Regions from separate parts of the Paenibacillus sp. 2KB_22 genome, predicted to be linked through region 1. Evidence: riboswitches for the same ligand, from Rfam matches in the RefSeq annotation. Region 1 holds a riboswitch; the other holds the start of a gene.

Region 1 (15,354 bases):
CCAAAGCGTTTCCACCCCATGCGTGAGATAAAGCGAGCAGCTTTAATCCGGCAGCCCAACCCTCTGTCTGCTGTACCCATCCACTCGCATCTCCCCCGGTAATATCCAAGTGCATGATCTCTTGGCAAAATTCAATGCCCTCTTCTGGCGTAAATGCCAGTTCCTGAAGCGTAAATTGCTTCAACTCACCTCTCAGACGCATCTTTTCAAGCATGAACGGAGGATATGTGCGAGTAGACAGGACTAGATGAATGGAAAGGGGAAGATTTTCAATAAAGTATTGCATCTGATCATGAATCTCCGGCTGAGTAACTGCATGATAGTCATCCAGAATGAGCAGCGCATGTTGATTGGTCTGGGCAACACGGTTCAGCAATAATATCAATGCCGACCTGGGATCTACCGGGTACCGTTGCAAAAAATGTGGCAGTATATCCCCGCAGAGACCCTTATTGACTCGATCCAGTGCATGAATAATGTAGAGCCAAAATTGAAGCGGGTCCTGATCTTTATCATCCAGGCAGACGCAGGCTGCATGAACAGCTTCACTTCTCACCCAGCTACCTAAAAGTGTTGACTTCCCTGAACCCGCCGGGGCAGTCAACAACGTGACTTTGGATTGGAACAATTCTTTGTGTTGCAAACTTAGCCGTGGACGGTCCATTGTGTCCGCTGGCAAAGGTGGAAGTTCCAGTTTAGTTGTTAAAATCATAAATTGAAGCCAGTCTCCGTGGTGACCAGCGGTATGTTCCTGTTGCATGAGATCCTCCTGAATCAGCACCATGGTGCACTTTTTTCCGATTCATTATATGTACATTCAGATACTCTAAGTATACAAGGAACCATGACTATGCCCCACATATTTTTGAACGGAAATCAACGACAAACAAACCCTGTACATTGTGTACAGGGTAACATTGGGATTATCGAACCATTATCCGATTGGCTCTTCTATTTTCCTGTCTGAAGCAACTTATAGTTCACTACAATATAATTCAATCCCGATAACAGCGTAACACCTGCTGCCAGCCACAATAGAATTACATCAACCCGCACCTCAGTCAGCAAACTGAACGGAACATTATTCAACAAAATTGCAATGATCGCTGCCACCTGAAGCACCATTTTGATCTTGCCATATCGATCGGCTGCAAGAGCAATACCCTGCTCTGTTGCTACCATTCGTAACGCTGTAATGACTATTTCACGCCCAATAATGATTACAGCAATCCATGAACTGATCATATTCTCCTGAACCATCAGGATTAACGCTACCGCAATCAACAGTTTATCTGCCAGCGGATCAAGAAGCTTCCCCAGATTCGTGATTTGATTATATTTTCTCGCTACATATCCATCCAGTTTATCCGTACCTGCCGCTACTGCAAATATAACTAGTGCAAACATCAAGCTATGCTGATTAAGGAAACAGATCATAAACAATGGAATCAACGCAATTCTAGCCAATGTGATTTTATTTGCCAGATTCATTGAACATCACCTCTCCTCGATTCAATGTTATCCGTGGATCAGATTCCGTGACTCTATCATCATTTCGACTCAATTCCATTATCATCCTTTTTTTCATGAGGCATTATACTTAGAAAAAGAAAAAAAGAGCAGTCTGTATATATTACAGCTACCCTTTACTCAAACTATTTTTGTTATATCAGCATACGCCTGATCCCAATTCTACAAAGCTTCCTTAATCACCCGTTTATAGTACCACACGGACAACAGACCAAAGATCGAATATAACAATGTATAGACTATCATGACAATGACCGTAGGTGTCGCCAGCTCTGTGCCAAAGAAGAACCACCCTGATTTTACGGCAAAATAACTATGGCTCAATCCCACCATGAGTGGAATACCGAAGTTGAACAATTGTTTGATCTGAATACCACGCAACAGATTGCCTTGTGTAAACCCGAGCTTTCGCAGAATGGTATAACTGCTCTTCTCCTCTTCACTCTCATTCATTTGTTTAAAGTACAAGATGCATCCCGATGTAATTAAAAACGTCAAGCCGAGGAATCCAACAATGAACATAATTAGGCCCATCGTGTTACGTTGGTTATTTCTGAACTCAATCTGGGAGAAACTTGGGGCTTCCAACTGCTGCTCCTTATATACAGCATATGCATCTTCAGCCTGTCCCTCCTTCACAATACGTACACCATAGTAGTCAGCCCTATCGGCTTTCTGCAGCTTGGGATCGATGTCCTGCTTCAGTTGCTGATATACCGTCTCATCCACGACCGCTACAGGCGTGCCCCCAGTATAGTACGCGGGAAGGACTCCATGTTTGGTCGTTCCGATCAGTTGTTGTGCCAGCCTATGTTTCAACCCGTGCAAGACGATTGGACCTTTCTCCTGAATGGAAATTAACTGCTGAATGGCATTTCCATATCCCATGAAGACCACTTCACCTGCTTGCACATCAATGTTATCTACCATGTTGTCACTCAGCACACTACTGAACAGGTATTGTTCCGTCATGGACGCATCCATCACTTCATGAGCATCAATTTCAATATAGATAGGCTCTCTATGCTTCTCTTCATAAGCAATCTGTTTGTGTTCCAACTCCGTTACAAAGCGATTTTTCACCTCAACCTGAGCAAAAGAGAAATCCTCCGGCAAACTTTCCTTAGCCTGCGCCTCTGCCGAATAATACGAAATGTAACTGAGCGACAGCATGCCAATAGCAAGCGCCGACACGGTTGTAATAATCGTGAGCAGTAAGGCATTAGACTTCATGCGGAACATGATTGAAGATAACGATAACACCTCATGGATGGATAGGTAGCCGTTTTTGCTTTTGCGAATCAGATTAAAGATAAAACTTACCGACCCCTTATAGAACAGGTATGTCCCCAGTATGACCGAGAACAGAATCAGGATCATCGTATACATCAACTGCTGCATATCCATTGCCTCACCACTGAACAACCGTGCAGACACGAAGTATCCATACACAATCAGGGCAATGCCCAAGACGCCAACAATCATCTGTCCAAACGACATCTTCTGCACCTGCTGCTCCGAAGTGGCCGACACCCGAAAGAGCGAGAGAATACTCTGCCCCTTGATAAAGATATAATTCATCAGCATGATGAGCAGATACATCATCGTAAAGACGATCACCGTTTGCATCAGTGCCATCGGAGAAAAGTACAGTTTGGTAATCGCATCCACACCGAGAATTTTGAACAATATCATCAATACAAGCTTGGACGCAAGAAACCCAATCAACACACCGATGGCCATGGAGCCAAAATAGAGAATACTGTTCTCCGCACTCAAAATACCAAAAATTCTGCCTTTCGTCAGTCCGATCAATTGAAATAATCCAATTTCTTTGCTACGCCGCTTGATAAAGATCGTATTGGCATAGAGCAAAAAGATACCGACAATGACGATTAACAGTACCGAAGATGCGCCTATAGCCGCCGCACCTTTCGTTGAAGCAGCTACCTCATCCATGGAAGGATCATACTGTAACGTCACAAAGGAAAAATATAAGGCCACACTGAACACAAGCGCAAAGACATAGAGATAATAATTCTTCAGATTTTTCCTGAGATTACGGAAGATAATATAATTCAAGCTCATTGCTGCACACCACCCAATACGCCCTGGGTTTTGATAATATCGTTGAAGAACGATTGCCGTGACTCGTCTCCTTTATTCAGCTGGGTGTAGATCTGACCGTCTCGAATGAAGATCACTCTGCTGCAATAACTTGCAGCAACCGGATCATGGGTAACCATAATAATGGTCGCCTTTCGGGTGCTGTTCATCTCACTTAACTTGCCTAGCAGATCGGAGGCAGATTTGGAATCGAGCGCTCCTGTTGGCTCATCCGCAAAGATGATACTTGGCTCATGGACAAATGCTCGTGCTGCTGAAGTCCGCTGTTTCTGCCCACCCGAAATCTCAGATGGATACTTGTCTTTCAATTCGTAGATTCCCAGTTCATTGGCAATCTGTTCAAACTTCCGGTGTGCCTCCTGTTTTGGAATGCTCGTGATCGAGAGCGGCAATAATACATTTTCCTTCACCGTAAGGGTATCCAGCAGATTATATTCCTGAAAAATAAAGCCCAGATGATGTTTACGGAACTCAGCCAGCTGTTTCTCCTTCATTCCGGTGAATTCCTTGCCCTCAATATCAATCGTGCCCTGGCTCACCCGATCGATGGAGGAAAGTACATTAAGCAACGTCGTTTTACCCGAACCCGAAGGCCCCATAATACCGACAAACTCTCCCTTGCTTACCCCAAGATCAATCCCCTTTAGCACTTCCTGTTTGTTCAATTTATTACCATAGACTTTATGAATTTTTTTGGCTTCCAGTATCCACATATCCCACTCACTCCTCTTTGAACTTCTGCAAAATGCTCATGTCTATATCATAGGCGGGATGTGTAATGTTATCGTGCGATTCACCGAACAAAACCAAAAAGCATGTGACATTGTTGTCACACGCCTGCAAGATGCACCATGTCGTTTTTTCGTGGAAAAGTAAGTGTGACGGTTGTGCCCTCGCCAGGAGAAGACTCTACATGAATGCGCATGTGAAGGGTTTGAACCACCTGTCGAACCAGATACAGCCCCATCCCGGTCGCCGCCCCATCCATTCTGCCTCGGGTAGACGTAAATCCTTTATCAAATATTCGCGGCAGATCCTGAGCCTCAATCCCCCGTCCGTGATCCTGAATCCTGAGTATGATGTGTCCATCCTGTTCCCGACTTTCAATGAGGATGTCCGATGAATCACTATATTTCACCGCATTACTCAACAACTGCCGGAGGATGAAACCTAACCATTTGCTGTCTGTAAGCACACGCGATACCATCAAAGACACATCAAAGCCAATGCCCTTGGATATGCACCATGATCTCAGCGCTCGAATCTCGCTATTCAATATTGGTTCAAATTCCGTCTCTTCGATGAACAGATCATTATGCATGAACGGAATACGCTTCTGATGAAGCTGCTGATCCAGTAACTGATGGATTCGTAACCATTCATATGTCATTTGGCTCTGTAACTTGTCATCTGGCAAACGCTCAATCATCAGTTGCAACGCAGTCAGTGGAGTCTTCACCTCATGAATCCAGGACAACATCTCGTCCTTCTCCTGTTCCAGGGCAATAAAATGATGTGACGACTCCTTACGATATCGCTGTGTCTGGGAACTCAGGGCCTCATATACGATCTGCTCATACGGACTATCGGCGATATCGAGTTCTCTCAGATCATAGGTATGATCCCAGGTGCTCAACTTTTTATAGAAACGAGTCTCTTTCAGATATCTCGCCCAGATAAAAACAAGACAGACCACCACATTCAGCACTACGATATACACCACAGATTGGAATGGAATGGACGAGTCCATGTAAGCTACCAATAAAATAATAAGTTGTATGCTTACCAGTAGACATAACCAACTAGCCCTTTCTCGTATGTACTTACCGATCATGCTTCTGCCTCTTCCGTTGCCATATACCCCTGACCTACTTTGGTTTCAATGTACTGCTCCAAGGCGATGGGTTCAAGCTTCTTTCGTAACCGATTAACATTAACCGTCAGTGTATTGTCACTCACGAAATGTTCATGATCCCACAAGCTCCGGATGAGATCCTCGCGGGTAACAATCTGATTTTTGTGCTCCACCAGCACTTTAAGAATGAACATCTCATTTTTGGTTAACAGAACAGATTCATCCCCGTAGGTCAACGTATTTTTCACATATTCAATAGCAGCACCGCGCCAGGTTCGAAGTTCAATATGCTCTGTATTATAGTTGTACACCCTTCTCAGAGTCGCTTGGATCTTGGCAATCAATACATCGAAGTGAAAAGGCTTCTGGATAAAATCGTCTGCACCCAAGTGCATGGACATGACCATATCCGCAGGATGATCCCGTGAGGACAAAAAGATAATCGGCACATTGGAGTGGGAACGAATGATCCGGCACCAATGAAACCCGTCATATTGGGGTAACTGAATATCAATAATGACCAATTGCGGCTGAATTACGCTATACTCCTGCAATACCTTGCCAAAGTCCTGCACACCATACACGTCATACGACCATTGGGACAAGCGTTCCTTGATTTCACTGAATAACGACTCGTCGTCTTCAATGAGCATAATTTTAAACAAGAGACTTCACCACGTTTCTGATCTTCTAAGGTTGAATATTCATTTTCGATCGCTGATTCCAGTGTACAGGGAAGTTGGGCTTATATCAAAAGGGTTCCATACTAATTTCGTAAATAAGACGAAATGAAATACGTATATCATATTAGCTCTCAATAGGGTGTATCACATTGTGCTTGTATCATTGTGTTTGTCCATCCGCTCGATCAACTGCATCGCTACGTCTCGTGGCGATTTTAATTGGCCTGCTTCATATACTTGATTAAACATGCCTGCAAGAGCAAACTCCTCTGCACTTTTGCCTCGTGCAGCAGCCTGTAACTCTGTATCGACCATCCCCGGATCAAAAGCAATGATCTCAACAGGGTTCTGTCGACCCGTTTGCTCTAAAGATACGCATTGGGTAAACATGTTCATGCCTGCCTTGGATGTACAATACACTGCCATTGAAGGCGCGGGATAACTTCCCGAACCCGATGAGAGATTAACAATTTTACGTCTGGCGGACAGGTGATTCGTCTGTTGAATAAAAGATGAACTCAATATCATTGGCGCTGCAAGACTGATGTTAAGACTCTGACTTATCTCTGCCGCACTGCATTGTTCTATGGGTCCTAGAGGCTCTAGCATCGCTGCATTATTAATGAGTCCAATGCAATCAGCTTCCTGAGATGGGATTTGGTCCAATAGACGTGTAACCACATCATCAATCCCGCTCAGGTCGGCTAGATCGTACTGAACATGATGGTAACGCCCTCTCCATTCCTCGCTTGATTCCAACTCGTCCGAATGCCCGCGTGAAATGCCATAGACCCAGTCTCCCCTGGCTAACAACAACTCCGCGAGCTGTTTGCCAATTCCTTTGGATGTACCTGTAATGATAAAATACCTCTGTCCCATATTCCCCCGCCTTCTCTCGCTCAATGCAATATTGGTTAAACTTCAACCTATGACTTTATAAATCTATAACTAAACGCCCGGTTTTCTCCACATGGTCACCCACAAAATCGGTAATCCAAAACAATTCTCATCCTGGCTCATCGCCTTCATTGGGCGTAATTCCACGCATTCAAATGGATCTTGCAGTAAATAACGAAGCTTTTCCTCCGTAAAGGCCAGTCCGCCTTTCATCGACTTCTCTTGATATACCTGCCAATCGTCCATGACGCTCTCCGGCCCACCTTGACCGCCAAAACCAGGAGCAAAACAAGTCATTCCAAAGTATCCTCCGGGCTTGAGCGCTTGGTGAATCATCTCTATGTAAGGAATCCGCTGATGAGGTAACAGATGGTGCAGACAACCCGAGTCGTAGACAAGATCATATTCTTGCTCCGGGGCCAGTTCAAACACGGAGCGACATTCAAAATTCACGTCCAGTTGCTCTTCTGCCGCCCTTTCCTTAGCCCAGGCAATCGCAGTCTCGGAAAGATCATAAGCATCTACCTGATATCCTTGGCGGGTCAGATACAACGCATTTCTGCCTGGGCCACAACCCAGTTCCAGTGCCTTGCCGCCTGCCAGCACACCTGCGTTCACATGCGCTACCAGATTTTCATCCGGTTTGTTAGGGAAAAAGGGTATGGGTCTGTTCCGATCCTCATAGAAAGGCTCCCAAAATTGCTTGGCAGCTCTGAAGTCCGCATCGAGCATATCATATAGATCTTGTACACTTTTAATCGTCTTTTCCACAACCACATTCCTCCTTAAATTCTCCATCCGAACCTTCATTTCCGACTATTCATTCCTCATCATTTTCATTAAATCAGCGACACTCTATTATAACATTTTTACCCATTAATTCTCTATTTTTCTTGCGTTTTTCTACTACAAAATATAAGCTTTTTCCCAACAAAAAAACGACCGACATGGATGTCGATCGTTTGCAATCATAGCGGTTTTGAGTTGTAATTTACTTCGCCCGTTCCAAGACTGCAAAGTAATTTCCTTCATTATCCGCAAAGTTGAAAACACGCCCGGTTGGCATCTCGACAATCTCTCCCACTGTTACATGTTTGCCAGACAAGTCGGCATATAACTGATCCAGATTTTCGGTGAAGAACATTAACGAAGGTGTGCCCAGATTTACCCCCGCTGACATCCGTTCGACGAACTCTTTGTCATGGAGAATAATACTCGTCTGCGAATCTGGGGTGGGCGCGATCTCAATCCATCTCATGCCCTCGTCAAGGTTTACTTCATCCACAATGTGGAATCCTGCAACTTCCGTCCAAAATGCCAATGATTCATCTTGATTGTTGACATACAACATAACCTGGCCGACTTTGCTAAACATGGATCATTCACTCCTCTAGTCATCTAATCTCTCAACGTCCTGCTTATCATTCCTCAAATTCCAATAGAGTATAACATGCAGGACGGCTTTTTATCATATTTCTTTGGAGTGAAGTGGATTTCTTTATGAGCATCAATGTTTAGTCAGCAGATGAGTTTCTTGAAGTTCCCTTATAGTGTTTTAACAAGTGAAAGTCTATGAAACCCTGAGGAATAATAATTCATATCGATACCCTTCTTTTGAAAATTCATTCGTTCATAAAATACGAGCGCTGCTTCATTTTCTTCATGATCAAGTGTGTAAAGCATGACGTCACTACATCCGAATTCAGCTACTTTTATGCATATTTCAGTAATCAGTGTACGTGCAACACCCTGTCGAAGGTGCGATTTACATGTAACAACGCCAACGATCTCATACCGGTTAACGGTAGGCTGAAAGATATAACCAGCATGACCTATGACAACATCTGCTTCGTCAACCATGACATAATAAGCACTGATACGTTCATCCATCATATTTAAGAATAAATCCCAGCGCGCAGGATACTGATCGCGTATAAACGAAGGGAACTGAAAATTATGATCCGTCATCATTTTCAGCACTGCTGGCTGATCAATCGCTTGAAAAAGACGAATAGTCATCTTTTTATCACCTCGCCCTTAGTTTGCATGTAGACATCTTTTAAGTTACCAACTTCATAATATTTCATTGCCGCCACCAGTCCTTTCGTTACCTCAATAAAAAATAAAGTGTTTGATCAAAAGATCAAACACTTTGCCCAGGCGTACGGCATATAATATATGTGCTTCCTCGTGGTTCACTCCACGTTTACGCCAGTCACACACAAGAGATATTTAACAACTAGTATACATGAGTTACACTTATTACTTGCCTTTTAATTTCTTCGTAAGATAAAGCACAACATCGTCGTCAATAACTGTTTCTTCACCTGGCTGAATGTAATGATCGTGTCTGTGGACACCATGACCGTCCGGTATATATCCGCGATGGGCATATAAAACTTGCGCTTTGCCATAATCGGAAAATACACCTACACCAATACCTGCCACATCCGTTCGTTCCGAAATAACTTCCTCTGCGCGGTCCATCAACCGTGAACCAATACCTTGGCGTTGGAACTTGATCAGCACATTGAAATCGTTAATTTCAGGAATGCCTTGTTCCCTGAAAGACGGGTATTTGGAATGCCACAATACATTCACGTACCCAGCAAATTCTCCATTCAACTCGGCTACCAAGGTTACACGGTCCCCATTCTGTTGTTCAGCCAAGTAATGAAGATACTGCTCAGCGTATCTCCCCCACCCCTGCTCCTGAAACGCCTTTGATATGCTTACAGGATCACTCTCATTTAATAATCTGATATGTACAGTCATTAATGAATTCTCCCTAATAAGATATTTTGCCTAGCTATATTCCCAGTCGATCTCGAAGCGATGTGATATGCGCAACATGGTGTTTGCCATGCCAAGCATACATGCCCAGATTATAATCCAGTCTCGTGGTTTCTTGCGATGAGGGATGATAGAATTGTTTGGCATAATCTGCATCTGTTAATGCGTTTAACAGAAACACCCAACGACGATGAAGTGCATCCAGAATCTGAAGCGAGAACTCAACATCCAGGTCCCTTGAATCACTCAGTTCAGCCCAACGCTCTTCATAATACGGTCGAATCGTAGGTGTATCCTCTGTCAGTGCCAATTTGAAACGAATCATACTGTTCATATGGCTGTCTGCCATGTGGTGAATGACCTGTTTGAGCATCCATCCGCCTTCTCGATAGGGTAGACTTAATTGCTCTTCACTCAGTCCCTTCACCGCTTCTCGCGCGTGCTCAGGCAACTCAGCAATGTCCTGAATCCACTTCTCCCGCTGTGCCAAGGTAACTTCACCTGTGTGTACAAATGGTCCTATCGGAAATCGTTCGTCCATCTATTATTCCTCCTTGTTTGTATGATTCAAAATAACTTTTAATTATCTAAGGAGCATATTCCATGAGCCAGCAGTCTCTCATCTGTCCTTCATGCTGCTCATGTTTCTCCAACAGTTTAATCCTTTGAAAACCACATTTCTCATAACAGAATATCGCTCGCAAGTTCCAGGATTGAGGGTCCATAACCACTTTACGGGCTTCTTTTTCATGAGTCAGATAAGCCAGCATGGATTGCACCAGCAATGTTCCGATACCTTTGTTCCAATAATCTATCTCACCAATGAACTGATCCGTTCCATAGATGATCTCATCCGTGTCTCCATAACCATACTCCGTTCGTTCTTCTTCCTCAAGCTTATAGAACTGAATGTATCCTATGGGACTTCCTGCATACTCAACGATACAACGGGTAGCATCATCATCCTGATTGTAGAAATGCTCTCTTACCTGCTCCAGATCATGCGGCCGATCACGGCCTTCATAGTATTGAAGGACTTCCGGGTCAGTCAGCCACTTCACCAGCTGGTGTTCATCTTCTGTTTCCAAGAAACGTACGGTGATTCCGTTTGATTCATATACGCTCATCACTCTGCATACTCCTTAATGATCTCCAGATTTTCACCCGTAACCCAACTTAGATCCTTCCCCAACAACTGCTCGTTGTGAACATAATACACGATGGGATTTTCAAGCGGTTGAGTCGTTCCATCCAAGGATCTGAGCGTAAACCTCAACTTGTAGCTCCCCATCTCATCAGGGATTGCAAATCCTATCAGATTCTCAGCTGATTTCCTCGTTTTCCCCTGCACCTTCAGATACTCTTCCAGAATGACTTGATCAAGATAGGAGCTGCCAACAGACGAAGGCACGTACCACGCATCATCTAGATCTTCAGTGAAGGTGGCTCCTCCCCACCCCGGGACAACGGGATACACCATATGTTGATCTTTGTCTTCTCTTTTTCGCGTTATCTCTAACTCTACCTCAACTGCATTCGCATCAATCTGCCTGATGGTACCTGCCATCACAACATCTTTGGCATTCACACTTGGAATAACATAGCTGTAGATGAGCAGAGTCACCAAGAGAATGATCGTTATTCCCGTAATCCACAATATTGTACTTTTACGCATCTGCCTGATCCTCCCGTCTGGTTAATCATACTTCTGGAGCTCATCCTCTGTTACAGATTGAGTTAACCTATCCAACTCAGGTGACGCCGTCCAATCACTGGATGTATTCAATCCATGTTTGATTGTATGGATCGCGCTATGTGCAGACATGTATATATTGTGGTGGATTCCAGGTTGGACAATAATATGCTCTCCTTCACGCATCACTCGAATGGAAAACACCTGATCGTCTCCATAACTGGCATAAGCAATCCATCCGGATTGCACCACATAAAACTCCGTTAGACTGATATGTACATGACTGTTTTGCCATGCTCCCTGGGAAGAAGCAACGGTTCTGCAATAATAACTGCCATCTTCTGATATCATTTTATATTTCTGTTCCCCGTTCGCCATCTGCTCAAAGCTGGTTTTGACACCAGTCTCACCATATTTCTGTTCTGAAAATTCTGTGTTCAATCGGCTTCATCTCCTGACAAAAAATCCCTTTATTCTAACATTCGACATCGGTTAAGCGAATCTCCTGTTTGAATGTGCGAATATCTTTGCCAAAATTTGAAACGTTTCCCTTCCAGCTTCCGTATTAAGGTCGAAGTCGTATGTATCCCCTATAATAAACCATCTGATCTGGAGGTTAAGCGCATGTCATTTTTCAAGAAAATGTTAGCCAGTGTAGGTGTTGGAGCAGCCAAAGTAAATACGGAATTGCATACACCAGAGGTCACGCCTGGAGGAATCATCTCGGGGATTGTGTATATTGAAGGTGGAGATGTGGAACAGAACGTAGATCGAATCTATCTTTCAATCAAAACCCATTACATACGGGAGCACGATGATCGCAAAGTAAAAGAAACAGCCGTTATCGCCAAATACCTGCTCACTGAAGGGTTCACATTACAGCCTGGAGCCAAATTAGAGAAAGAATTCTCATTTGACCTGCCAGAAAACCTGCCGATTACACTGCATCGTGCCGAAGTTTGGGTAGAAACGGGGCTCGATATCTCAAGCGCGGTGGACCCATCAGACCGGGACAGATTGCATGTTGTTCCCAGCAAAGACATGAACACCGTGCTCGATGCAATTGATATCCTTGGTTTCAAACTACGTGAAGTCACCAATGACTATGCACCAAAGTTGGGCGGAAATCTGCCATTTGTACAGGAATTTGAATTTGTACCAACAAACAAATTCCGTGGGCATCTGGATGAGTTGGAAGTCATGTTCTATCCCATGGGCGATTCGCTGGAGCTGTTATTACAGATCGATCGCCGCGCTCGTGGACTCAGTGGAATGTTCTCGGAAGCGATGGGCACGGATGAAAGTTTCGTCCGCCTGCATCTGTATGAAAGACATCTGGAGCGGGGTGCACATTCTGTCGCTCAAGGATTGGAAGAAGTTATATCCAAACATATCTAGTCTATAGTCTGGAAAAAATAAAACCGTCCTCTATCAGACAAATCTGATAAAGGACGGTTTTCCATTTTAGATAAGGGAACTTAATGGACTCAGGGCAGTTGTAATTGAGTTGCAATTGGTGTGCTGCAAAGGCACCGTAAAGGAACATGTGATATGGAGCTTATGAGGACAATCCTTCAAGAACGCTGTGTCCAGCGCTGCATTCCAGATCGAAGACCGTAATATGCTGCGGCGAGCAAAATGAATCCGGCAACAGCCATGATCATGGATGTTGAATCCCACCGAACCATAGTTCCAAAAGCAACCTTGGATTGCAATGGGTTAACGGATGAAGCGGTGTTTGTCAGATCAGGTACGTAATTCATGGTCATGATCATGCCTTGCACAACATTCCAAGCTGCAAAACCGATGATGAATAACAGGGTAACCAGAACGGATTCCATCACTAATCGTTTGTTCATGTTTGTCAATTCCCCCCCCTCTTCCCATTCAATTAGACAAGAAGTGATCCATCTCCTGTTTCAGACGATCTTTATTTGCATCCACATACTGATACAGCAGGTCGAAACTTTCTTCGTTATCGGATTGCATGCTTAGGTTGCCGGCTTCCAGTTCAATGCGCTGCAATACCTCATGAATCTGTTCCCCATGCGTTTGCAGGCTTGTCGTGATGTCATCTTCGGACAGGCCATTCACATTATCTCGTAATTGCCCGTGCGTTACGCTGCTTTCGGACAACACTTGCTCTATTTTCTTCAGGATCACGGCATCTGCATCATTGCCGATCCGTTCCATAGCTGCTATCGTCTCACCCAGATACTGCCCGCTGGCATTCTCAAGGAAACCGGTCATACCGTTCATGGACAGCTCGGTATCCAGATCGATGATTAGAATGATATCTCGCAATACTTGCGGAAGTTCCGGCCCACTCTCTCGAATCGTCTCGAATTCAGCCCGATAAAGGTCCATGGCAACACTCCCCACCACTTCTTCACCTGACATCTCTTCAAGCTGATCGAGTGGTAACAACTCCTGCAGTTCTTCTTGTAACTTGTTCATCTTTCTCTGCCTCCTGTATCTCTCTGTCTGAATAGTTTAAACGAATTTTTTACACTGGACCACTACGCGGTCAGAATAAACTTCCGATCGCTGTTATCCCCAGATTTTTTCATTCCCTTTATTAAAGAGGAAAATCCGGTGATAAAGGCGAAGTGTATGCTTCCGAAGCAGCTTTCTTGCAGAAAGCTTTTAGCTCCGCTTCTTCAGTTTTTTTCTGTCCTCTCCGTTATCGTGTAAATTACAAGCTTAACTACGCCGACACGTTATTACATCATAGCAGAATACATTATATAAGTTGAACTTATAGTAGTTAGTATTGTCTATCCCGTTATCAAATTTACAGGGAATATCGTCAAGTTAACGTGCACTTGACCTCGGGAAAACGTTCCACTGTTATGATCTTGGCATCACGAGTCTTGGGAGGGGTAATGATGCGCCTGGCCTTGTTCACAGACACCTATCTTCCTGAAACCAATGGTGTTGCTGGCACGCTCCACCGCTTGAGTAACCATCTGAACCGCAGAAGAATTGAACATCTGCTGTTTACTCCGAACTCCATCATTGAAGGAAGCCATGAGACTCAAGTCAGATCGGTTGCCAACATTCCCTTTTTTCTGTATCCAGAATGCCGCATTGCGCTACCCAACAGAGCTAACACTCACAAGCAGCTGCAAACCTTTCAACCCGATCTGCTGCATATCGCCACGCCTTTTAATATGGGGCTGCTTGGTCTGAGGTATGCGCTCAAACATCATCTTCCGCATGTTGTCTCCTACCATACCCACTTCGATCGTTATCTCGAATATTACCGGTTGAAAAGTATGATTCCTCTCTATTGGAAATATATCCAATGGTTCCACCGTGCCTGTGGTGCAACCCTGGCTCCATCGCAGGAAACTTTAAATACCCTTCAAGTCCAAGGCATTCAGCGTCTGAAGCTCTGGTCTCGCGGAATTGATTGCAACCTGTACTCCCCTGATAAACGCAGCTCGGATATCCGTGAACGATACCACATCACCGCTCCCCTTATTTTACTCTACGTTGGTCGCATTGCCCCGGAAAAAGATATCGCTACGCTCACGACTACGATGCAACAGTTGCCCCAGGAAATGCAGTCCCGTGTACACTGGGTTATCGTTGGTGACGGCCCATCTCTTCCCAAAATGCGTCTGCACTCCCCACCAAATGTCACCTTTACAGGCTATATGCATGGAGAAGAACTTGCTGTTATGTATGCTTCGGCAGACCTGTTTGTGTTTCCTTCCTCTACGGAGACATTTGGCAATGTGGTGCTGGAAGCGATGGCTTCAGGGCTTCCT
Region 2 (15,354 bases), on a different contig from region 1:
ATCCAATTTTACGTCACATTTTTTTCTTAATTTCTTTACCGACAACTCATACTCTAATTGTTAACACAATTAATCGATGTTATTCGACAATGGGCTCCTTCAAGATCCTAACAGATGATTAACCAACCATCTCAACATTAAAACAAATTACGCAACATTTGAGTCCATGACAAGTAGTCAATGACAAAGCCAGCAACGGCATGCCCCAAAATAATGGCGAGCAACAAATGTAACAGTCTTCCCTGAGCACCTCGTGGTTGTCTGATGATTAAATCCAGTTTGAGATTTTGCAAAGCCCACCAAGACAACGCAATACATAAAAGGGAGACGATGATTGAGACCAAGCCATTGGTGCTTAACGCCTGGTTCACCTGATTCGTCAGATCAGTATCCATATACTCTTTACCTCCACATTTGTTGCAGCGATCAGCATATCATATGCCCGGCACCCATAACTTGTTAGTATACTGGAATGTCTTAAGCACAACATACTGAGCGTACTGTCAGATTTACTCCTGCCAGGCAGGAATCTCCTGATGCCCAAAGAGCGAGCAGCAACAATCCGGCTGTGCATGACTATGGAATCTACTACGCAGCTTCCTGCTTCTGCTGACTCTATGGAATATAGGCTCTTTCATCATACATTGTCAATTACATTGATTTCCACTTCTCAAATATTTTAATTTTAAATTGCCGGGATTTTGTGACTAAAACGACATAAAAGAGCGCTATTTCGATATCGATTCTGTCATTTCCTCGGAAATAATTTTAATTTTCTCATGAAAAAAATGGTTCTCTTAGTGGTAAATGAGCCCACTACTTTAGTCCTATATTCTATTCAAATTCTCAACATCGGTGAATAATTTGCTTAAAATACTTCCGTTACTAAAGGGATATGATGGAATTTATGGTCAGCCTTTTGATATATTCGATAAAACCATTCTATCAATCAAACTCAAAAAAGCCCGGCAGACTAAGCCGCCGGGCTTCCAAGAATCGTTTATTTGCCAAATACATTAATCCGGTTAACCGCTTTTTGCAGCGCAATCTCTGCACGACGGTGATCAAAGTGGTCCTGATTGCTTTGGCTTGCAAGCCGACGTTCTGCCCGCTCTTTCGCCGCACGCGCACGATCCACATCAATGCTTTCCGGGAATTCAGCACTCTCTGCGAGTACAACAACCTTATCTTTACGTACTTCAATAAACCCGCCACCGATAGCAACTTGTTTATTTTCTTTTCCGTTACGAATATAGATTGGTGCAATCTGCAAAGGTGTAACCATAGGAATATGGCCAGGCAGAATGCCCAGTTCCCCTTCAATACCACGAGCCGTGATGCTATCCACTTGTTCTGAATACACCAGACGCTCAGGTGTTACAATCTCCAACAAAAAGGTGCTCAATTCCATCCCTCCTGAAACTATCCGAAGGATAGCCCACATAAGGACAATCCTGGATTCAGACTAAACCAGTGTTTTGGCTTTCTCCACTGCCTCTTCAATTGTACCAACAAAGAGGAAAGCTGCTTCCGGAAGATCATCATACTTACCTTCGAGAATCTCTTTAAAGCTGCGCACCGTTTCTTTAACCGGAACGTATTTACCCGGAATACCGTTAAATGCTTCAGCAACGTGGAAAGGCTGGGACAAGAAACGTTGGATTTTACGAGCACGGTATACAAGCGCTCTGTCTTCCTCACTCAACTCGTCCATACCCAGGATTGCAATGATATCTTGCAATTCATTGTAACGCGCCAAGATACGTTTAACGCCTTGGGCTACGCTGTAGTGTTCTTCACCTACAACTTCAGGAGACAAAATCCGGGAGCTGGATGCCAGCGGATCTACCGCAGGGTAGATACCCATCTCGGAAATTTTACGCTCCAGATTCGTCGTTGCATCCAAGTGGGCAAACGTCGTTGCAGGAGCCGGGTCAGTGTAGTCATCCGCAGGCACGTAGATGGCCTGGATGGATGTTACAGAACCTTTTTTCGTTGAAGTGATACGTTCTTGCAGTTGACCCATTTCTGTTGCCAGCGTAGGTTGGTAACCTACCGCGGAAGGCATACGTCCAAGCAAGGCAGATACTTCTGAACCCGCTTGGGTGAAACGGAAGATATTATCGATAAAGAGCAACACGTCACGGCCTTCTTCATCACGGAAGTATTCCGCCATGGTCAGACCTGTGAGGGCTACACGAAGACGTGCGCCTGGAGGCTCGTTCATTTGTCCGAAGACCATTGCTGTTTTGTTGATAACGCCGGAATCACTCATCTCGTGATACAAGTCATTACCTTCACGTGTACGCTCACCAACACCGGCAAATACGGAGATACCACCGTGTTCTTGTGCGATGTTGTTGATCAATTCCTGAATGGTTACCGTTTTACCTACACCGGCACCACCAAAGAGACCGATTTTACCACCTTTAGCATAAGGAGCAAGCAAGTCGATAACTTTGATTCCTGTCTCCAGCATCTCTGCTTGGGTAGTCAGTTCATCAAATGCAGGTGCTGAACGGTGAATCGGGTTCTTGTGCTCAGCAGCTACGGCACCGCCAGTATCAATTGCTTCGCCGAGTACGTTAAATACACGCCCCAGTGTTGCTTCACCGACAGGTACAGAGATTGGTGCTCCTGTATCTAAAGCTTCCATACCACGAACAAGTCCATCCGTGGAGGACATCGCAATACAACGTACTCGGTTGTCACCCAGATGTTTCGAAGCTTCGAGTGTAAGGTTTACACTAACGCCGCTCTCACTTACTGTAGTGATCGTAATGGCATTGAGGATTTCCGGCAGACCGCCGCGATCAAACTCGACGTCAACAACCGGACCCATGATGCTCACAACGCGTCCTTTGTTCATCTTAACGTTCCCCTCCTACAAGCCTGCTACTTTTGCAAAAATAATGTACCGTTCGTTTATCTTTGCTCTGCAAGCCTTCATTAATAAAAAAACGGTTAGCCTTGTGCTGCGTTGGCACCTGCCACAATTTCCGTAATCTCCTGCGTAATCGCCGCTTGACGGGCACGGTTGTATGTCAATGACAAGTCATTAATGAGTTTAGATGCATTTTTGGTTGCATTACCCATTGCCGTCATTTTCGCACCCAGCTCACTCGCCTTACCGTTCAGAAGTGCACCATAGATCAGCGTTTCCGCATAACGCGGAAGCAAAACCTCAAGTACAGCTTCAGCAGACGGCTCGTATTCGTAGCTTGCCGTTGGTCCTTCAGCAGCAGTTACCTCAGGTGTTTCCATTGGAAGAAGTTTTTCTACCGTAGGAATCTGGGTCAACGCATTCACAAAGCGGTTATAACAAATGTACAATTCATCAAATTCAGCCAGTTCAAACCCATGAACAGCTTCGTGTGCGATGGATTTGATATCTGCAAATGAAGGCGAATCCGACAGATCCGTTGTTGTGGATGCCATCGCCATTTCACGACGTCTGAAGTAGTCGCGCCCCTTACGTCCAATGACGAACAATTCGTAGTCATCCTGAGAGTTGTGGCGCTCTTTGAGCGTCTGATTAACCTGACGCAAAACGTTCGCATTGTATCCACCCGCAAGACCACGGTCCGATGTAATGATCAGGTAAGCTGTCTTTTTGACCGGACGGCTCTCCAGCATCGGATGCTGTATGCCTTGCGTGCTTGATGCAATACTAGCTACAACTTCTTTCAGTTTCTCCGAATAAGGACGGGCTGCTTCCGCTTTTTCCTGCGCTTTACGCAGTTTTGCAGCAGCTACCATCTCCATTGCTTTGGTGATCTGCTTGGTGCTTTGTACGCTTTTAATTTGCCGCTTAATTTCGCGCATGCCTTTTGCCATGATTTCACCACCTTAAAGTTTTGACAAAGTCAAAACTACATCGTAAGCATAATCCTTCTTTGGCAGAGCCAAAGTTACTTCGTAAGCATAATCCTTCTTTGGCAGAGCCAAAGTTACTTCGTAAGCACAACCCTGTTTTGACAGAGTCAACGTATTACATGCAGACATGCGGAATCGGTTAGACAACTCCGCACCTGCAATCATTTATTTAGACAGAGACAGCAAAGCTCTTTCTGAACTTCTCAATTGCACCTTTCAGTGCATTTTCGTTGTCTGCAGTCAATTCTTTAGTATCACGGATGGATGCAAGAATCTCCGGATGGCTGCTCTCCATGAACGCGAGGAACTCACGCTCGAAACGAGTAACATCACCTGTTGGAATCTCATCCAGGAATCCTTTAACCGCAGTGTACAAGCTGACAACCTGTTGTTCTACAGGCAGAGGCTGGTTAACACCTTGCTTCAGGATTTCCATCATACGCGCACCACGATTCAGGCGGGCCTGAGTCGCTTTATCCAGATCGGAACCGAACTGGGAGAACGCTTGAAGCTCACGATATTGAGCGAGGTCGAGACGCAGGGAACCTGCAACCTTTTTCATCGCTTTGATCTGAGCAGAACCACCGACACGGGATACGGAAATACCTACGTTGATCGCCGGGCGTTGTCCAGCATTGAACAAGTCAGCTTCCAGGAAGATTTGTCCGTCCGTGATGGAGATTACGTTCGTTGGGATGTATGCAGATACGTCGGAAGCTTGTGTTTCAATGAACGGCAGTGCGGTTAAAGAACCACCACCAAGTTCATCATTCAGCTTCGCAGCACGCTCCAGCAAACGGGAGTGCAGGTAGAAGACGTCACCCGGATAAGCCTCACGGCCCGGTGGACGACGAAGCAACAAGGAAAGCTCACGGTATGCAGAGGCTTGTTTGGTCAAGTCATCATAGATGACCAGGACGTGCTCGCCTTTGTACATGAAGTACTCACCCATCGAACAACCGGAATACGGTGCGATGTACAAGAGTGGTGATGGATCGGAAGCTGCTGCAGTTACAACAATCGTGTACTCCATTGCGCCTTTACGACGAAGGGTTTCCACAACTTGAGCAACCGTAGACTGTTTCTGACCAATAGCCACATAGATACACTTCATGCCGCTACCTTTTTGGTTCAGGATCGCATCAATCGCGATGGATGTTTTACCTGTTTGACGGTCACCGATGATCAACTCACGTTGTCCACGACCGATTGGAACCATGGCATCAATGGCTTTGATCCCTGTTTGCATCGGCTCATGAACCGATTTACGATCCATTACGCCTGGTGCTTTACCTTCAACCGGACGGAATTCCGTTGTAGCGATTGGCCCTTTGCCATCCACTGGAATACCGAGCGGGTTCACAACGCGTCCAATCAATGCTTCGCCTACAGGCACTTGCATGATTTGGCCCGTACGTTTCACTTGGTCACCTTCACGAATATCGTAGTAAGGTCCCAGGATAACGACACCGACATTGCTTTCTTCCACGTTCATGGCGAGTCCCATAACACCGCTTGGGAATTCAACCAACTCGTTGGACATGACGTTCTCAAGTCCGTAAACACGAGCGATACCATCACCAACCTCGATTACCGTTCCGACTTCGACTACATCGATATCGGTCTTGTATTGTTCGATTTGGCTCTTAATTAATGTACTGATTTCTTCTGGTTTGATACTCAAGTGTCCTCACCCCAATCTACTGTACTCGTCTGTTAAAAGACTGCTCAAGACGTTCGAGCTTGCCAGCCAAGCTGCCGTCATAGATCGTATCGCCAATGGCGACTTTCAATCCGCCCAGCAGAGTCGGATCAACAATGTTCTCGATACGAATCTTTTTATTCACACGGCCACCGAATTCACGGGCTACCGCTTCTTTTTCTTCATCATTCAACGCATAAGTCGAGTAGACACGTGCATCAGCGATGCCCAGCGACTCACCTTGGATCTTCCGATAATCATTCAACAAGTCTCCCAGCAATTCAACGCGTCCGCGTTCAATCAACAACAAGACTGTGCGAAGGACTGAATCGGATACCTTGCCATCAAGACTTGAGTGAATCACGTTCTGCTTGGCTTCATCAGAGATATTAGGGGATACGATAAATTTCTCGATATCTGCATCTCCGGTCAATGCACTGACTACTGCAACCAGTTCCTGTTCAACCTCAAGCACCTGCTGTTGCTGAAGAGCAACTTCGAACAATGCTTTCGCATAACGCTTGGCAACAATCGTATCGCGGCTCATTGTCGGCCTCCTACCTCATTGAGGTATTGGTTCACAAGCTCTTCTTGTGCAGGACCGTTCTCAACTTCTTTTTTGATCAACTTGGATGCAATCTGAACGGAAGCTGTACCCAGTTCGCTGCGAAGTGCTGCGACTGCTTTGTTCTTCTCACTCTCGATTTCGCGTACTGCATCGTCTTTCAGACGATTAGCTTCAGCTTTTGCATCAGCCAAAATCGATTCAGCTTGTTTGCCACCCGTTTGTTTGGACTGTTCAATGATGTCATAAGCATCTTGACGTGCTTGCTCAAGAGCTTGTTTTTGTTCCTCCACATAGGCAATGGCCTGTTCCCGAGTCTGTGCAGCCTCATTCATCTGCGTCATCACGAGTTCACGACGTTTTTCCATAATGGAGAACAAAGGCCCGAAGGCATAACGGCTAAGCAGCCAGTATAAAATTGCAAATGCAACAATCGCAAGAAGCGTATTTTCCCATATGAAACTCAATCTGTTCACTCCTTCCTGGAGGTATCCTTGAAACGTCATCCGTTAGAACGGACATTACCTAAAAAGAAGGCGCGGATGGCTATGGCCTTCCCCGCCAAACCTTTAAAATTTAATTAAGCCATACCGTAGAACATGAACGCGAGTACCACACCGATGATCGGCAATACCTCGATCAAACCTACACCGATAAACATTGTTGTTTGAAGAGTGGATTTTGCTTCCGGTTGACGGGCAATACCTTCCACCGTTTTGCTGATTACCATACCGTTACCAATACCTGCGCCAAACGCGCCCAGTCCTGCAACAATTGCTGCTGCGATTAATGCCATTGCTCCCATTTGTATATCCTCCTTAAAATGATAAATCGAATTTTTTATTGTTCAGCCTGGTGAAGAAATCTTCGTAGGGCTTGAAACTTAATGCTCGTCGTGCGTCTCGATGCTCTGTGAAATGTACACCATCATCAAGATAACAAACACAAATGCCTGGATCGCGCCGATAAAGATACTGAAGCCTTGCCACACCATGAGTAGCGGAATTGCTGCAATAGCACCAAACACTTTGAATGTGGTCAGTTTCAGGATCGTTGCGATCAGTACCTCACCCGCGAAGATATTCGCGAATAGACGCATACCGTGTGTCAACAGCTTGGATGCCGTCTCAATCAAGTTGATTGGCAAGAACAAGGCGAATGGCTTAAGGTAATGCTGGAGATACCCTTTTGTGTTGCGGAACAATCCTAGTCCATGAGATACAAGGAACGCTACGAGAGCAAGTCCCATCGTCACAGACAAGTCGGCTGTCGGTGATTTCCACCAAGCCAGTTCAACGTGTGGGTGTGCTTCAGGGTCCTTGGCATGCGCTTCTTCAAACGCCTCCACCGCTGTAACAATCGGCTTACCGAATACCTGTGCCTGATTAACATCTGTTACCTCAGATACAGCTACGAGCGGAAGGCCGAGCATATTCCCTACAAAAATGAACATAATCATGGAAAGAGCGAGAGAGATAAAATGTTTACCTTTCTTCATATCCATTGTGCTGGAAATCAGATTGCGGACGAATTCTACTGCCCACTCCATAAAATTTTGCAGCTTGCCGGGATTTTCAACGGATAATCTCCGCGTTGCCAGTACAGCAAAAATAAAAACAATTGCACCTGTAACTACCAGCATCAACAGAACCGATAGATCCAGTCGAAATCCGCCAAGCATAATAATTGGAGCTTCATGCATATTTTTCTCACCCCTTTCTCGACTTGAAAGCTGCAGCCCTTAACATCACTCTGCTCTGCGGGAATGGACAATCCCTATAATCAGTAAGGAAAATTGTGCAATGACGAGACCGCCTGCAACCGCATATGTATTGAAGTACTGCGGAAAGCGCATCGATATGAATATACCGAGCACAGCGAGTGCCGCTCTTGTCAAAAATCCCAGGTTCACACGCTTCAAGTTCCCTTCTGCCGCATCATCAGACATTTTCCTTACTTTGTAGCCCAAGTAAAATGCATTGATCCAGCTAATTCCTGTACCCAGGGCTAGTCCCAAAGCAATTGTCTCCACACGTGGCATAAAGGCCGCTGCGAGAAAACAAATCATAAGAAAGTACATGATGAAAACAGTCATCGATCTGCGGTATCTGGTTAGTTCACTCATCACTTTCCCCCATGAATTTTTTCGCGATAAAGTAGATGCTTACACCGCCTGCCGCAAGAAAAAAGAGAACGCTTACGGCGATCCATATTCCGTTACCTCCGATGGTCTTGTCCAACCAGGAGCCAGCGTAATATCCGGCAACAGCGAGAATGGCAATCTCGATCCCAAAAGCTGTCACGAGCCCCATCGCTTTCCATACATTATCGTCATGGTTACGGGATGAATTTGGTTTGTTCGAATCGGCCATTTTCCACGCCACCCTTGCAATCCCAGTTAATTTTACTGAATGATGAGAGCCTTTGTCAATTGAATGATTTTAGCGTTTTAAAGGGGAAAACGACGGGAATACAGACCCTCAAAGCCCATAAACCCGCGTAAACCGTACAGTTTAACTGTATGCTATGCCCTTTATAAATCCGTCAGAAAAATTGTATTATTTTTTGAATTTTCTGTGAAATGATTCCGGACGCTCACTATTTACACCAAAATGGTGCAGAATCGCATTGACAATTCTTTCCGAAGCATGTCCATCACCGTATGGATTAGCAGCCTGGCTCATGCTTGCATACAGGGTTTTGTCTGTAAGCAGAGCTTTGGTCCGTTCATACACACGTTCCTCTTCGGTACCTACCAGTTCCAACGTTCCAGCTTCAATACCTTCCGGGCGCTCTGTCGTATCGCGCAATACGAGCACAGGCACACCAAACGAAGGTGCTTCTTCCTGCAAACCGCCTGAATCGGTCAAAATCAAGTGAGTGTGCGGGTAAAAGTTATGCAAATCCACCACGTCTAGCGGATCAATTAATTGAATACGGGGATGATTCCCCAAGATCGCGTGAGCCGGCTCCTTCACAGCAGGACTTGGATGCACCGGGTACACGATGGCAATATCTTCAAATTCGTCGGCAATCCGTTTGACGGCCTGGAAAATGTTGCGGTGAGGCTCGCCTTGAGATTCACGGCGATGAGCTGTCATCAGCACAAGGCGTTTGCCTTGGGCCCAATCAAGTACCGGGTGTGTGTAGTCCTCCCGTACTGTATATTGAAACACATCTGTTACCGTGTTGCCTGTGACGTACGTACTAGACTCCGATTTATTTTCTTTGGCAAGATTGGAAGAAGACCAATCCGTAGGCGCAAAGTGTAGATCAGCCAGTACTCCCGTCAACTGACGGTTCATCTCTTCGGGATATGGAGACAGCTTGTTCCACGTCCGCAGCCCCGCTTCTACATGCCCTACCTGAATCTGTTGCAGGAATGCGGCATAGCTCGCTACAAAGGTAGTTAATGTATCTCCGTGAACCAGTACAATATCTGGTTTAGCTTCCGCTAACACCGGCTCCAAACCACCGAGCACACGAATTGTAATCTCATTCAATGTCTGACGGTCTTTCATTACATCCAGATCATAATCGGGATGAATGTCGAAAACTTCAAGTACCTGATCCAACATCTGACGATGCTGCGCAGTTACGCAAACAATAGATTCAATAGACTCAGGGTGTTTTTGCAATTCTAAAATAAGCGGAGCCATCTTGATGGCTTCTGGACGCACCCCGAAGATCGTCATGACTTTAATTTTCTTGGACATTCGAGCAAAGCCCCTTTTCTATAAGTTCCGATTACAAGCATGCGATATGCTTATTTAGTGCCGTATAGACGGTCTCCTGCATCTCCAAGCCCTGGAACGATATAACCATGATCATCCAGACGGTCGTCCAATGCTGCTACATAGATATCCACATCGGGATGTGCATCCTGTACAGCTTTTACGCCTTCCGGTGCTGCAACCAGGTTCATCATCTTGATTTGGGTACAGCCACGTTTTTTGAGCACGTCAATAGCTGCAATCGCCGAACCACCAGTTGCAAGCATCGGATCAATTACGATCAATTGACGCTCTGTCACGTCTGTAGGCAGTTTGGTGTAGTATTCTACCGGTTGCAGTGTTTCCGGATCACGGAACAGACCAACATGTCCAACTTTTGCCGCTGGCAACAATTTCACAACGCCATCCAGCATTCCGAGTCCTGCACGCAGAATCGGCACGAGTCCGAGCATACGTCCAGAGATGACTTTACCTTGCGTTGCAGCTACAGGTGTCTGTACATCAATCGTTTCCAGTTCAACATCTCTTGTAATCTCATAAGCCATCAACGTTGCTACTTCATCCACCAATTCACGAAAATCTTTCGTATTCGTACGCATATCGCGTATAAACGTCAGTTTGTGTTGAATCAAAGGGTGATCACATATTACTAATTTTCCCATTTAATTTGTCCCTCCGGTAAGTTCTTCATGTTCAGCATTTCCAAATATACCTAGCCACCATTCATGGGCTCGATAAATCCTGTATATTATATCATCACCAACAACGAATTACACCATCAAAGGGCACCCAATCATTACAGAATACCGAATCCTATAAAAAACAGGACCGGAAAATGATCCATCCGGTCCTGTTTTGCTCCTGCTGTTATGTCGTTGAGAAAGTGAAAATGATGAATACAATGCACTCCGCCTACAGAATGATCCTTCGATCGCTGTTATCCCCAGATTTTTTTTATTCCCCTTTTAACAAGGGAAAAATCCGGGGATAAAGGCGAACGCTTCGCTTCTGCGGTCTCATTCTGTCTGCTTCGTTTTTTTGTATCCCATTTTAAGAACATCTCAAATACAAACACCATGAGCAAAGTTTTTTAGTATTTAAGGTCGGTATAGAGTGGGAATTGGTCTGTCAGTGCAGTCACTTCTGCACGGGCTTCATCCAGCTTCGCTGTATCTTTTGGATTTTTCAGTGTTTTGGCAATGATCTTACCGATCGCTACCATCGCTTCTTCGTTCATCCCACGGGAAGTTGCAGCAGGTGTACCGATTCGAATACCACTCGTTACAAACGGACTTGTAGGGTCGAATGGAATTGCATTTTTGTTCACGGTAATACCGATGGAATCAAGTACATGCTCAGCTTCTTTACCTGTGATGTTTACACTGCGTGTGTCGATCAGCATCAAGTGGTTATCTGTACCACCGGATACGATGTTCAATCCTTCAGCGATCAGTGTTTCAGCCAGAACCTGTGCGTTTTTCACAACGTTCTGTGCATATGTTTTGAATTCTGGTTGCAAAGCTTCTCCGAATGCTACCGCTTTGGAAGCAATTACGTGCATCAGAGGGCCACCTTGGGAACCTGGGAATACGGCTTTATCAATTGCTGCTGCCCATGCTTTGCGGCACAGAATCATACCACCACGAGGTCCACGCAGCGTTTTGTGTGTTGTTGTTGTTACGAAATGCGCATGTGGGACCGGGTTTGGATGCAAACCAGCAGCAACGAGTCCTGCGATATGAGCCATATCCACCATGAACAAAGCACCTACATCATTGGCGATGGAAGCCAGCTTTTCAAAATCAATGGTACGCGGATATGCACTTGCACCTGCAACGATCAGACGAGGGCGGTGTTTGAAAGCCGCTTTGCGCACTTCATCATAATCAATCAGGAATGTATCTTCCTGTACACCGTATGCTACAAAGTTGTACAACAAACCGGAAGCGTTAACCGGGCTACCGTGTGTGAGGTGTCCACCATGTGCAAGGTTCATACCGAGTACAGTATCACCAGGTTTCAACGCTGCAAGATATACTGCCATGTTCGCTTGTGCGCCGGAGTGAGGTTGAACATTCACGTGTTCTGCTCCAAACAATTCTTTTGCACGATCACGCGCGATGTCTTCAACGATATCTACATGCTCACAACCGCCATAGTAACGTTTGCCTGGATATCCTTCAGCGTACTTGTTAGTCAGAACGGATCCCAATGCTTCGATTACTGCTTCACTTACGATGTTCTCGGATGCAATCAGTTCGATGTTGTTCTGTTGACGTTTCAGTTCAAGATTCATCGCTTCCAGTACTGCCGGGTCATTCTTGCGCAATTGTTCCATGATTAAATTCCTCCCAGTTATAAGTGAAGTTATAAAGCGAAACTACAGTGGTTACACTCCTGACTTCGATTGCATCACCATCTTCCGATCGCTTTTATCCCCGGATTTTTTCTGAACTCCCTTATAATAAGGGGAAAATCCGGGGATAGCGTATGCTTCCGATGTAGCTTTCCTTCGGAAAGCTTTCAGGCGAACGCTTTGCTTCTTCAGATTGGTGTTGCAATCTCCGTTTTCGTGTAAAGTCTAATTTGGCTTTATATTGGTTGAAGATATCAGTCACAAAATGTTGAATCTGGTTGTTCTTCCATACGATACACCGCTCGTTCGCCGCCAATCAACTTCGGACGAGTCAACGCTGTGGTTACGCGAGCATCTCCAACATAGCGGAGCGCTGTACGAAACGGTACGGCTACATGTCGGAGATGCATGCCAATCATCGTCTCCCCAATGTCCATTCCCGCATGGGCCTGCACATATTCAGCCAGGCATGGATCGGTCAGCGAACGATATGCTGCGGATGCCATTGAACCTCCGGCCTTGGGCACGGGTACTGCACCAACCTCGGTCAATCCAAGTCGAGTAAGCACAGAACGTTCCATGACCAACGCACGGTTCAGATGCTCACAACACTGGAATACCGTGTCAAAACCGAATTCCTCCTGCACCTCGCGTATCCCCGCAAGAAGCTGCTGCGCCACTTCAATGGCACCGCTCGTACCAATCCGCGCACCTGCGACTTCACTTGTGCTTGTACCGATCACAACGATCTGTCCAGGCCCAAGCTGTCCGGCAAGCGCCAGTTCATGCAGAATGGATGCGGTCTGTTCCTGCAATCCGGGTTGTTCTGAATCCAACTCTATAGTCATCCTATCATCGCCTCCCGATAAAATCATGCCCGCTGTCTCTTGGCTGTCTTCGTATTCTTGCACGGCATCTCAGGTACTATTATAGCGAATAATCAGATGAAAGACGAAAAAAAGAGCAGTCTGCGGGTAACGCAGAATTGCTCTTTTGCCCAGGCGACCGGCCGTTTGTTCCGGTGCTCCATCGTGGTTATGCCCACTTCGTCGCCAGTTACACCGGATCCCTGTTTTCCCCTTCATCATAAAACAACCCGCGGCTAAAATCAACGGTTAATTTACATCACGTGTCCTGTTTCTATAACCTGCCCCGCAGGATCAGAATTATCCCAGCTTATCCAAAAGCCGGTCCAATGCAGTCCGGATCTCGGCCGCAGCGATATTATAATCATCACGACTGCCTCCAAAAGGATCGGAGATGTCGAAACTTGGAATGCGTTGTCTGATCTCAATGGCTCGCTCGCGCTCTGATGCCAGGATCTCTTGACCAAGGGCACGTTTCATCTCCAGCGTTGCAAACAGGCTGTCCAACTCCTGAACATCTCTTAATACCTGCTCGTCGTCTTCCACATACTCTTTTAATGTATAGGTTTTGTGGATGGAGTCGGGAAATACCTGCATGACATGCTGCTTATGACTCCGCGTTAATGTAAGAACCAGATCGGCCCAACCTACCAGGTTAGCGCTAAGCTGTGTGGAATGAGGCGGACCTTCAACGTTATGATCTCTTAAAACCGCTTCCGCATGACGGGAGATCGGCATACCCGACGTAGCTGCTACACCTGCGGAACGAACCTCTACCTGAACGCCGCGCTCCGATGCCAATTTTCGCAAAAGCCCCTCTGCCATGGGGCTGCGGCACGTATTGCCTGTACATACGAATAAAATATGTTTCATTGTGTTAGCCTCCCCATTTTACATATGATGCGAATGATATGATGTCTCACGTTTTATTTTAAAATATAAACAAAAGTCCAAACGCAAGCAAGATTGCGCCACCAATGGCCTCACCGTAATCCCCAAGATTCTGACTCACCCGACGGCCTAATAGCAGACCCATAACCGACATCACCCCGCCACATACACCAAAGGCAAGTACGGTCAAGATCAGATTACTGCTAAACATCCCTAAGGAAACGCCAACGGAGAACGAATCCACACTTACGCTGAGGGAGAACAAAATAACGCCGAGCAGAGAACGGTGGTCCACCAGCTTGGTATCACCTTCACGGAATGCATTCAGAATCATATGACCACCCAGCAGAACAAGTAATCCACCTGCTGCATACGTCGTAATGTCACCGAGCAGCGAGCTGACGTATTTGCCCATATACATGCCGATGAGCGGCATGATGATATGAAATAGCGCCGTTACTGTACTGATCCGCAATACATCCCTCAGCCGAATGCCCTTCATGCCAATTCCGATTCCGAGCGAAAACGCATCGAGGCCAAGCGCAACAGCCATGATCAAAATGGTTACCAACTGCCCTACATGGGCAGACACATCCCACATCCCCATACCCCCAAGTCACGTAAAGGTTCTTGTACACGATATGCGGACAAGGACCTAAACATGACCGATGCAAGGTAAACGGTGCGTATCTACACGATATCCATGGTGTATAAAGCTAGATTGACGTGCAAGCGGACATGATGGTTCATTGATTGTTTTGGAAAAAAGTTAAGTGGCTCTCCTGACTGTATGATCAGGAGAGCTTAGGAGGGCTGTGGGTCGCCAACTTGGATGAGTTGGTTACCCGCGGCCTTGAGCAGCCGATTCATGACGGCAGCTCCCAGCCCTTCGCGTGAGCAGGCTTCAGCCACAATATATGTGGCGCCTTGCTCATCGCAACTGCGCAGCGCGGCGTATAGCCGGCGCGCTGCTTCTTCCAGCTCGCTGGCATCTCCCAGCGAGAACACGGCATCGGCGCGGTACTGCTCCGCGTGCTCGGCGAACGCCAGCACGGCGGTGCGCTCTCCGCGCTGCGCCGCCTCTACGAGGGCGGCGCTGATCCAGGCCGCCACCGCTGTGGGCGGCCCCTCCACCACGCACAGCGCCCCTGCGGGTGCGTAGTGCGTGTACTTCATGCCCGGCGAGCGCGGCGCCGGGCTGCCCACGCCATCGGGCACCTCCGCGAGTAGCGCGGGGTCCGTGGCGACACGGGCGGCAACGGCGGACAGTTGTTCCGCCGTAATGCCGCCAGGGCGCAGGATGGTGACGGTACCGTCGTCACCGACCTGCACCACCGTGGACTCGACGCCCACCCCGGTGGGGC

The links. A riboswitch is a leader RNA that binds a small molecule or an ion and turns the genes downstream of it on or off. The one in region 1 is predicted to bind ZMP and ZTP.
Region 2: it holds a riboswitch for ZMP and ZTP, as region 1 does, so the genes downstream of both, AB4111_RS21800 (TIGR01440 family protein) here and AB4111_RS08235 (GNAT family N-acetyltransferase) in region 1, are expected to answer to the same signal.

What each region holds. Positions count from the first base shown of each region.
Region 1 is NZ_JBFRHG010000001.1:1,903,555-1,918,908, forward strand. Features, by position in the region: gene AB4111_RS08190 (LuxR C-terminal-related transcriptional regulator) at 1-760, opposite strand, end outside; gene pgsA (CDP-diacylglycerol--glycerol-3-phosphate 3-phosphatidyltransferase) at 952-1,491, opposite strand; gene AB4111_RS08200 (FtsX-like permease family protein) at 1,693-3,618, opposite strand; gene AB4111_RS08205 (ABC transporter ATP-binding protein) at 3,615-4,370, opposite strand; gene AB4111_RS08210 (sensor histidine kinase) at 4,487-5,491, opposite strand; gene AB4111_RS08215 (response regulator transcription factor) at 5,488-6,177, opposite strand; gene AB4111_RS08220 (SDR family NAD(P)-dependent oxidoreductase) at 6,340-7,074, opposite strand; gene AB4111_RS08225 (class I SAM-dependent methyltransferase) at 7,144-7,863, opposite strand; gene AB4111_RS08230 (VOC family protein) at 8,084-8,467, opposite strand; gene AB4111_RS08235 (GNAT family N-acetyltransferase) at 8,638-9,111, opposite strand; ZMP/ZTP riboswitch at 9,240-9,321, opposite strand; gene AB4111_RS08240 (GNAT family N-acetyltransferase) at 9,355-9,867, opposite strand; gene AB4111_RS08245 (YfiT family bacillithiol transferase) at 9,902-10,426, opposite strand; gene AB4111_RS08250 (GNAT family N-acetyltransferase) at 10,473-11,012, opposite strand; gene AB4111_RS08255 (hypothetical protein) at 11,012-11,560, opposite strand; gene AB4111_RS08260 (hypothetical protein) at 11,582-12,019, opposite strand; gene AB4111_RS08265 (sporulation protein) at 12,203-12,976, shown strand; gene AB4111_RS08270 (hypothetical protein) at 13,153-13,437, opposite strand; gene AB4111_RS08275 (DMP19 family protein) at 13,466-14,035, opposite strand; gene AB4111_RS08280 (glycosyltransferase family 4 protein) at 14,464-15,354, shown strand, end outside.
Region 2 is NZ_JBFRHG010000003.1:675,800-691,153, reverse strand. Features, by position in the region: gene AB4111_RS21870 (DUF1146 family protein) at 138-395, opposite strand; gene AB4111_RS21865 (F0F1 ATP synthase subunit epsilon) at 1,001-1,405, opposite strand; gene atpD (F0F1 ATP synthase subunit beta) at 1,466-2,869, opposite strand; gene atpG (ATP synthase F1 subunit gamma) at 2,965-3,837, opposite strand; gene atpA (F0F1 ATP synthase subunit alpha) at 4,046-5,560, opposite strand; gene AB4111_RS21845 (F0F1 ATP synthase subunit delta) at 5,577-6,125, opposite strand; gene atpF (F0F1 ATP synthase subunit B) at 6,122-6,610, opposite strand; gene atpE (F0F1 ATP synthase subunit C) at 6,724-6,948, opposite strand; gene atpB (F0F1 ATP synthase subunit A) at 7,027-7,845, opposite strand; gene AB4111_RS21825 (ATP synthase subunit I) at 7,891-8,268, opposite strand; gene AB4111_RS21820 (AtpZ/AtpI family protein) at 8,261-8,515, opposite strand; gene wecB (non-hydrolyzing UDP-N-acetylglucosamine 2-epimerase) at 8,702-9,859, opposite strand; gene upp (uracil phosphoribosyltransferase) at 9,910-10,539, opposite strand; gene glyA (serine hydroxymethyltransferase) at 10,968-12,215, opposite strand; gene AB4111_RS21800 (TIGR01440 family protein) at 12,488-13,081, opposite strand; ZMP/ZTP riboswitch at 13,222-13,303, opposite strand; gene AB4111_RS21795 (low molecular weight protein arginine phosphatase) at 13,400-13,972, opposite strand; gene AB4111_RS21790 (manganese efflux pump MntP) at 14,031-14,591, opposite strand; gene AB4111_RS21785 (L-threonylcarbamoyladenylate synthase) at 14,795-15,354, opposite strand, start outside.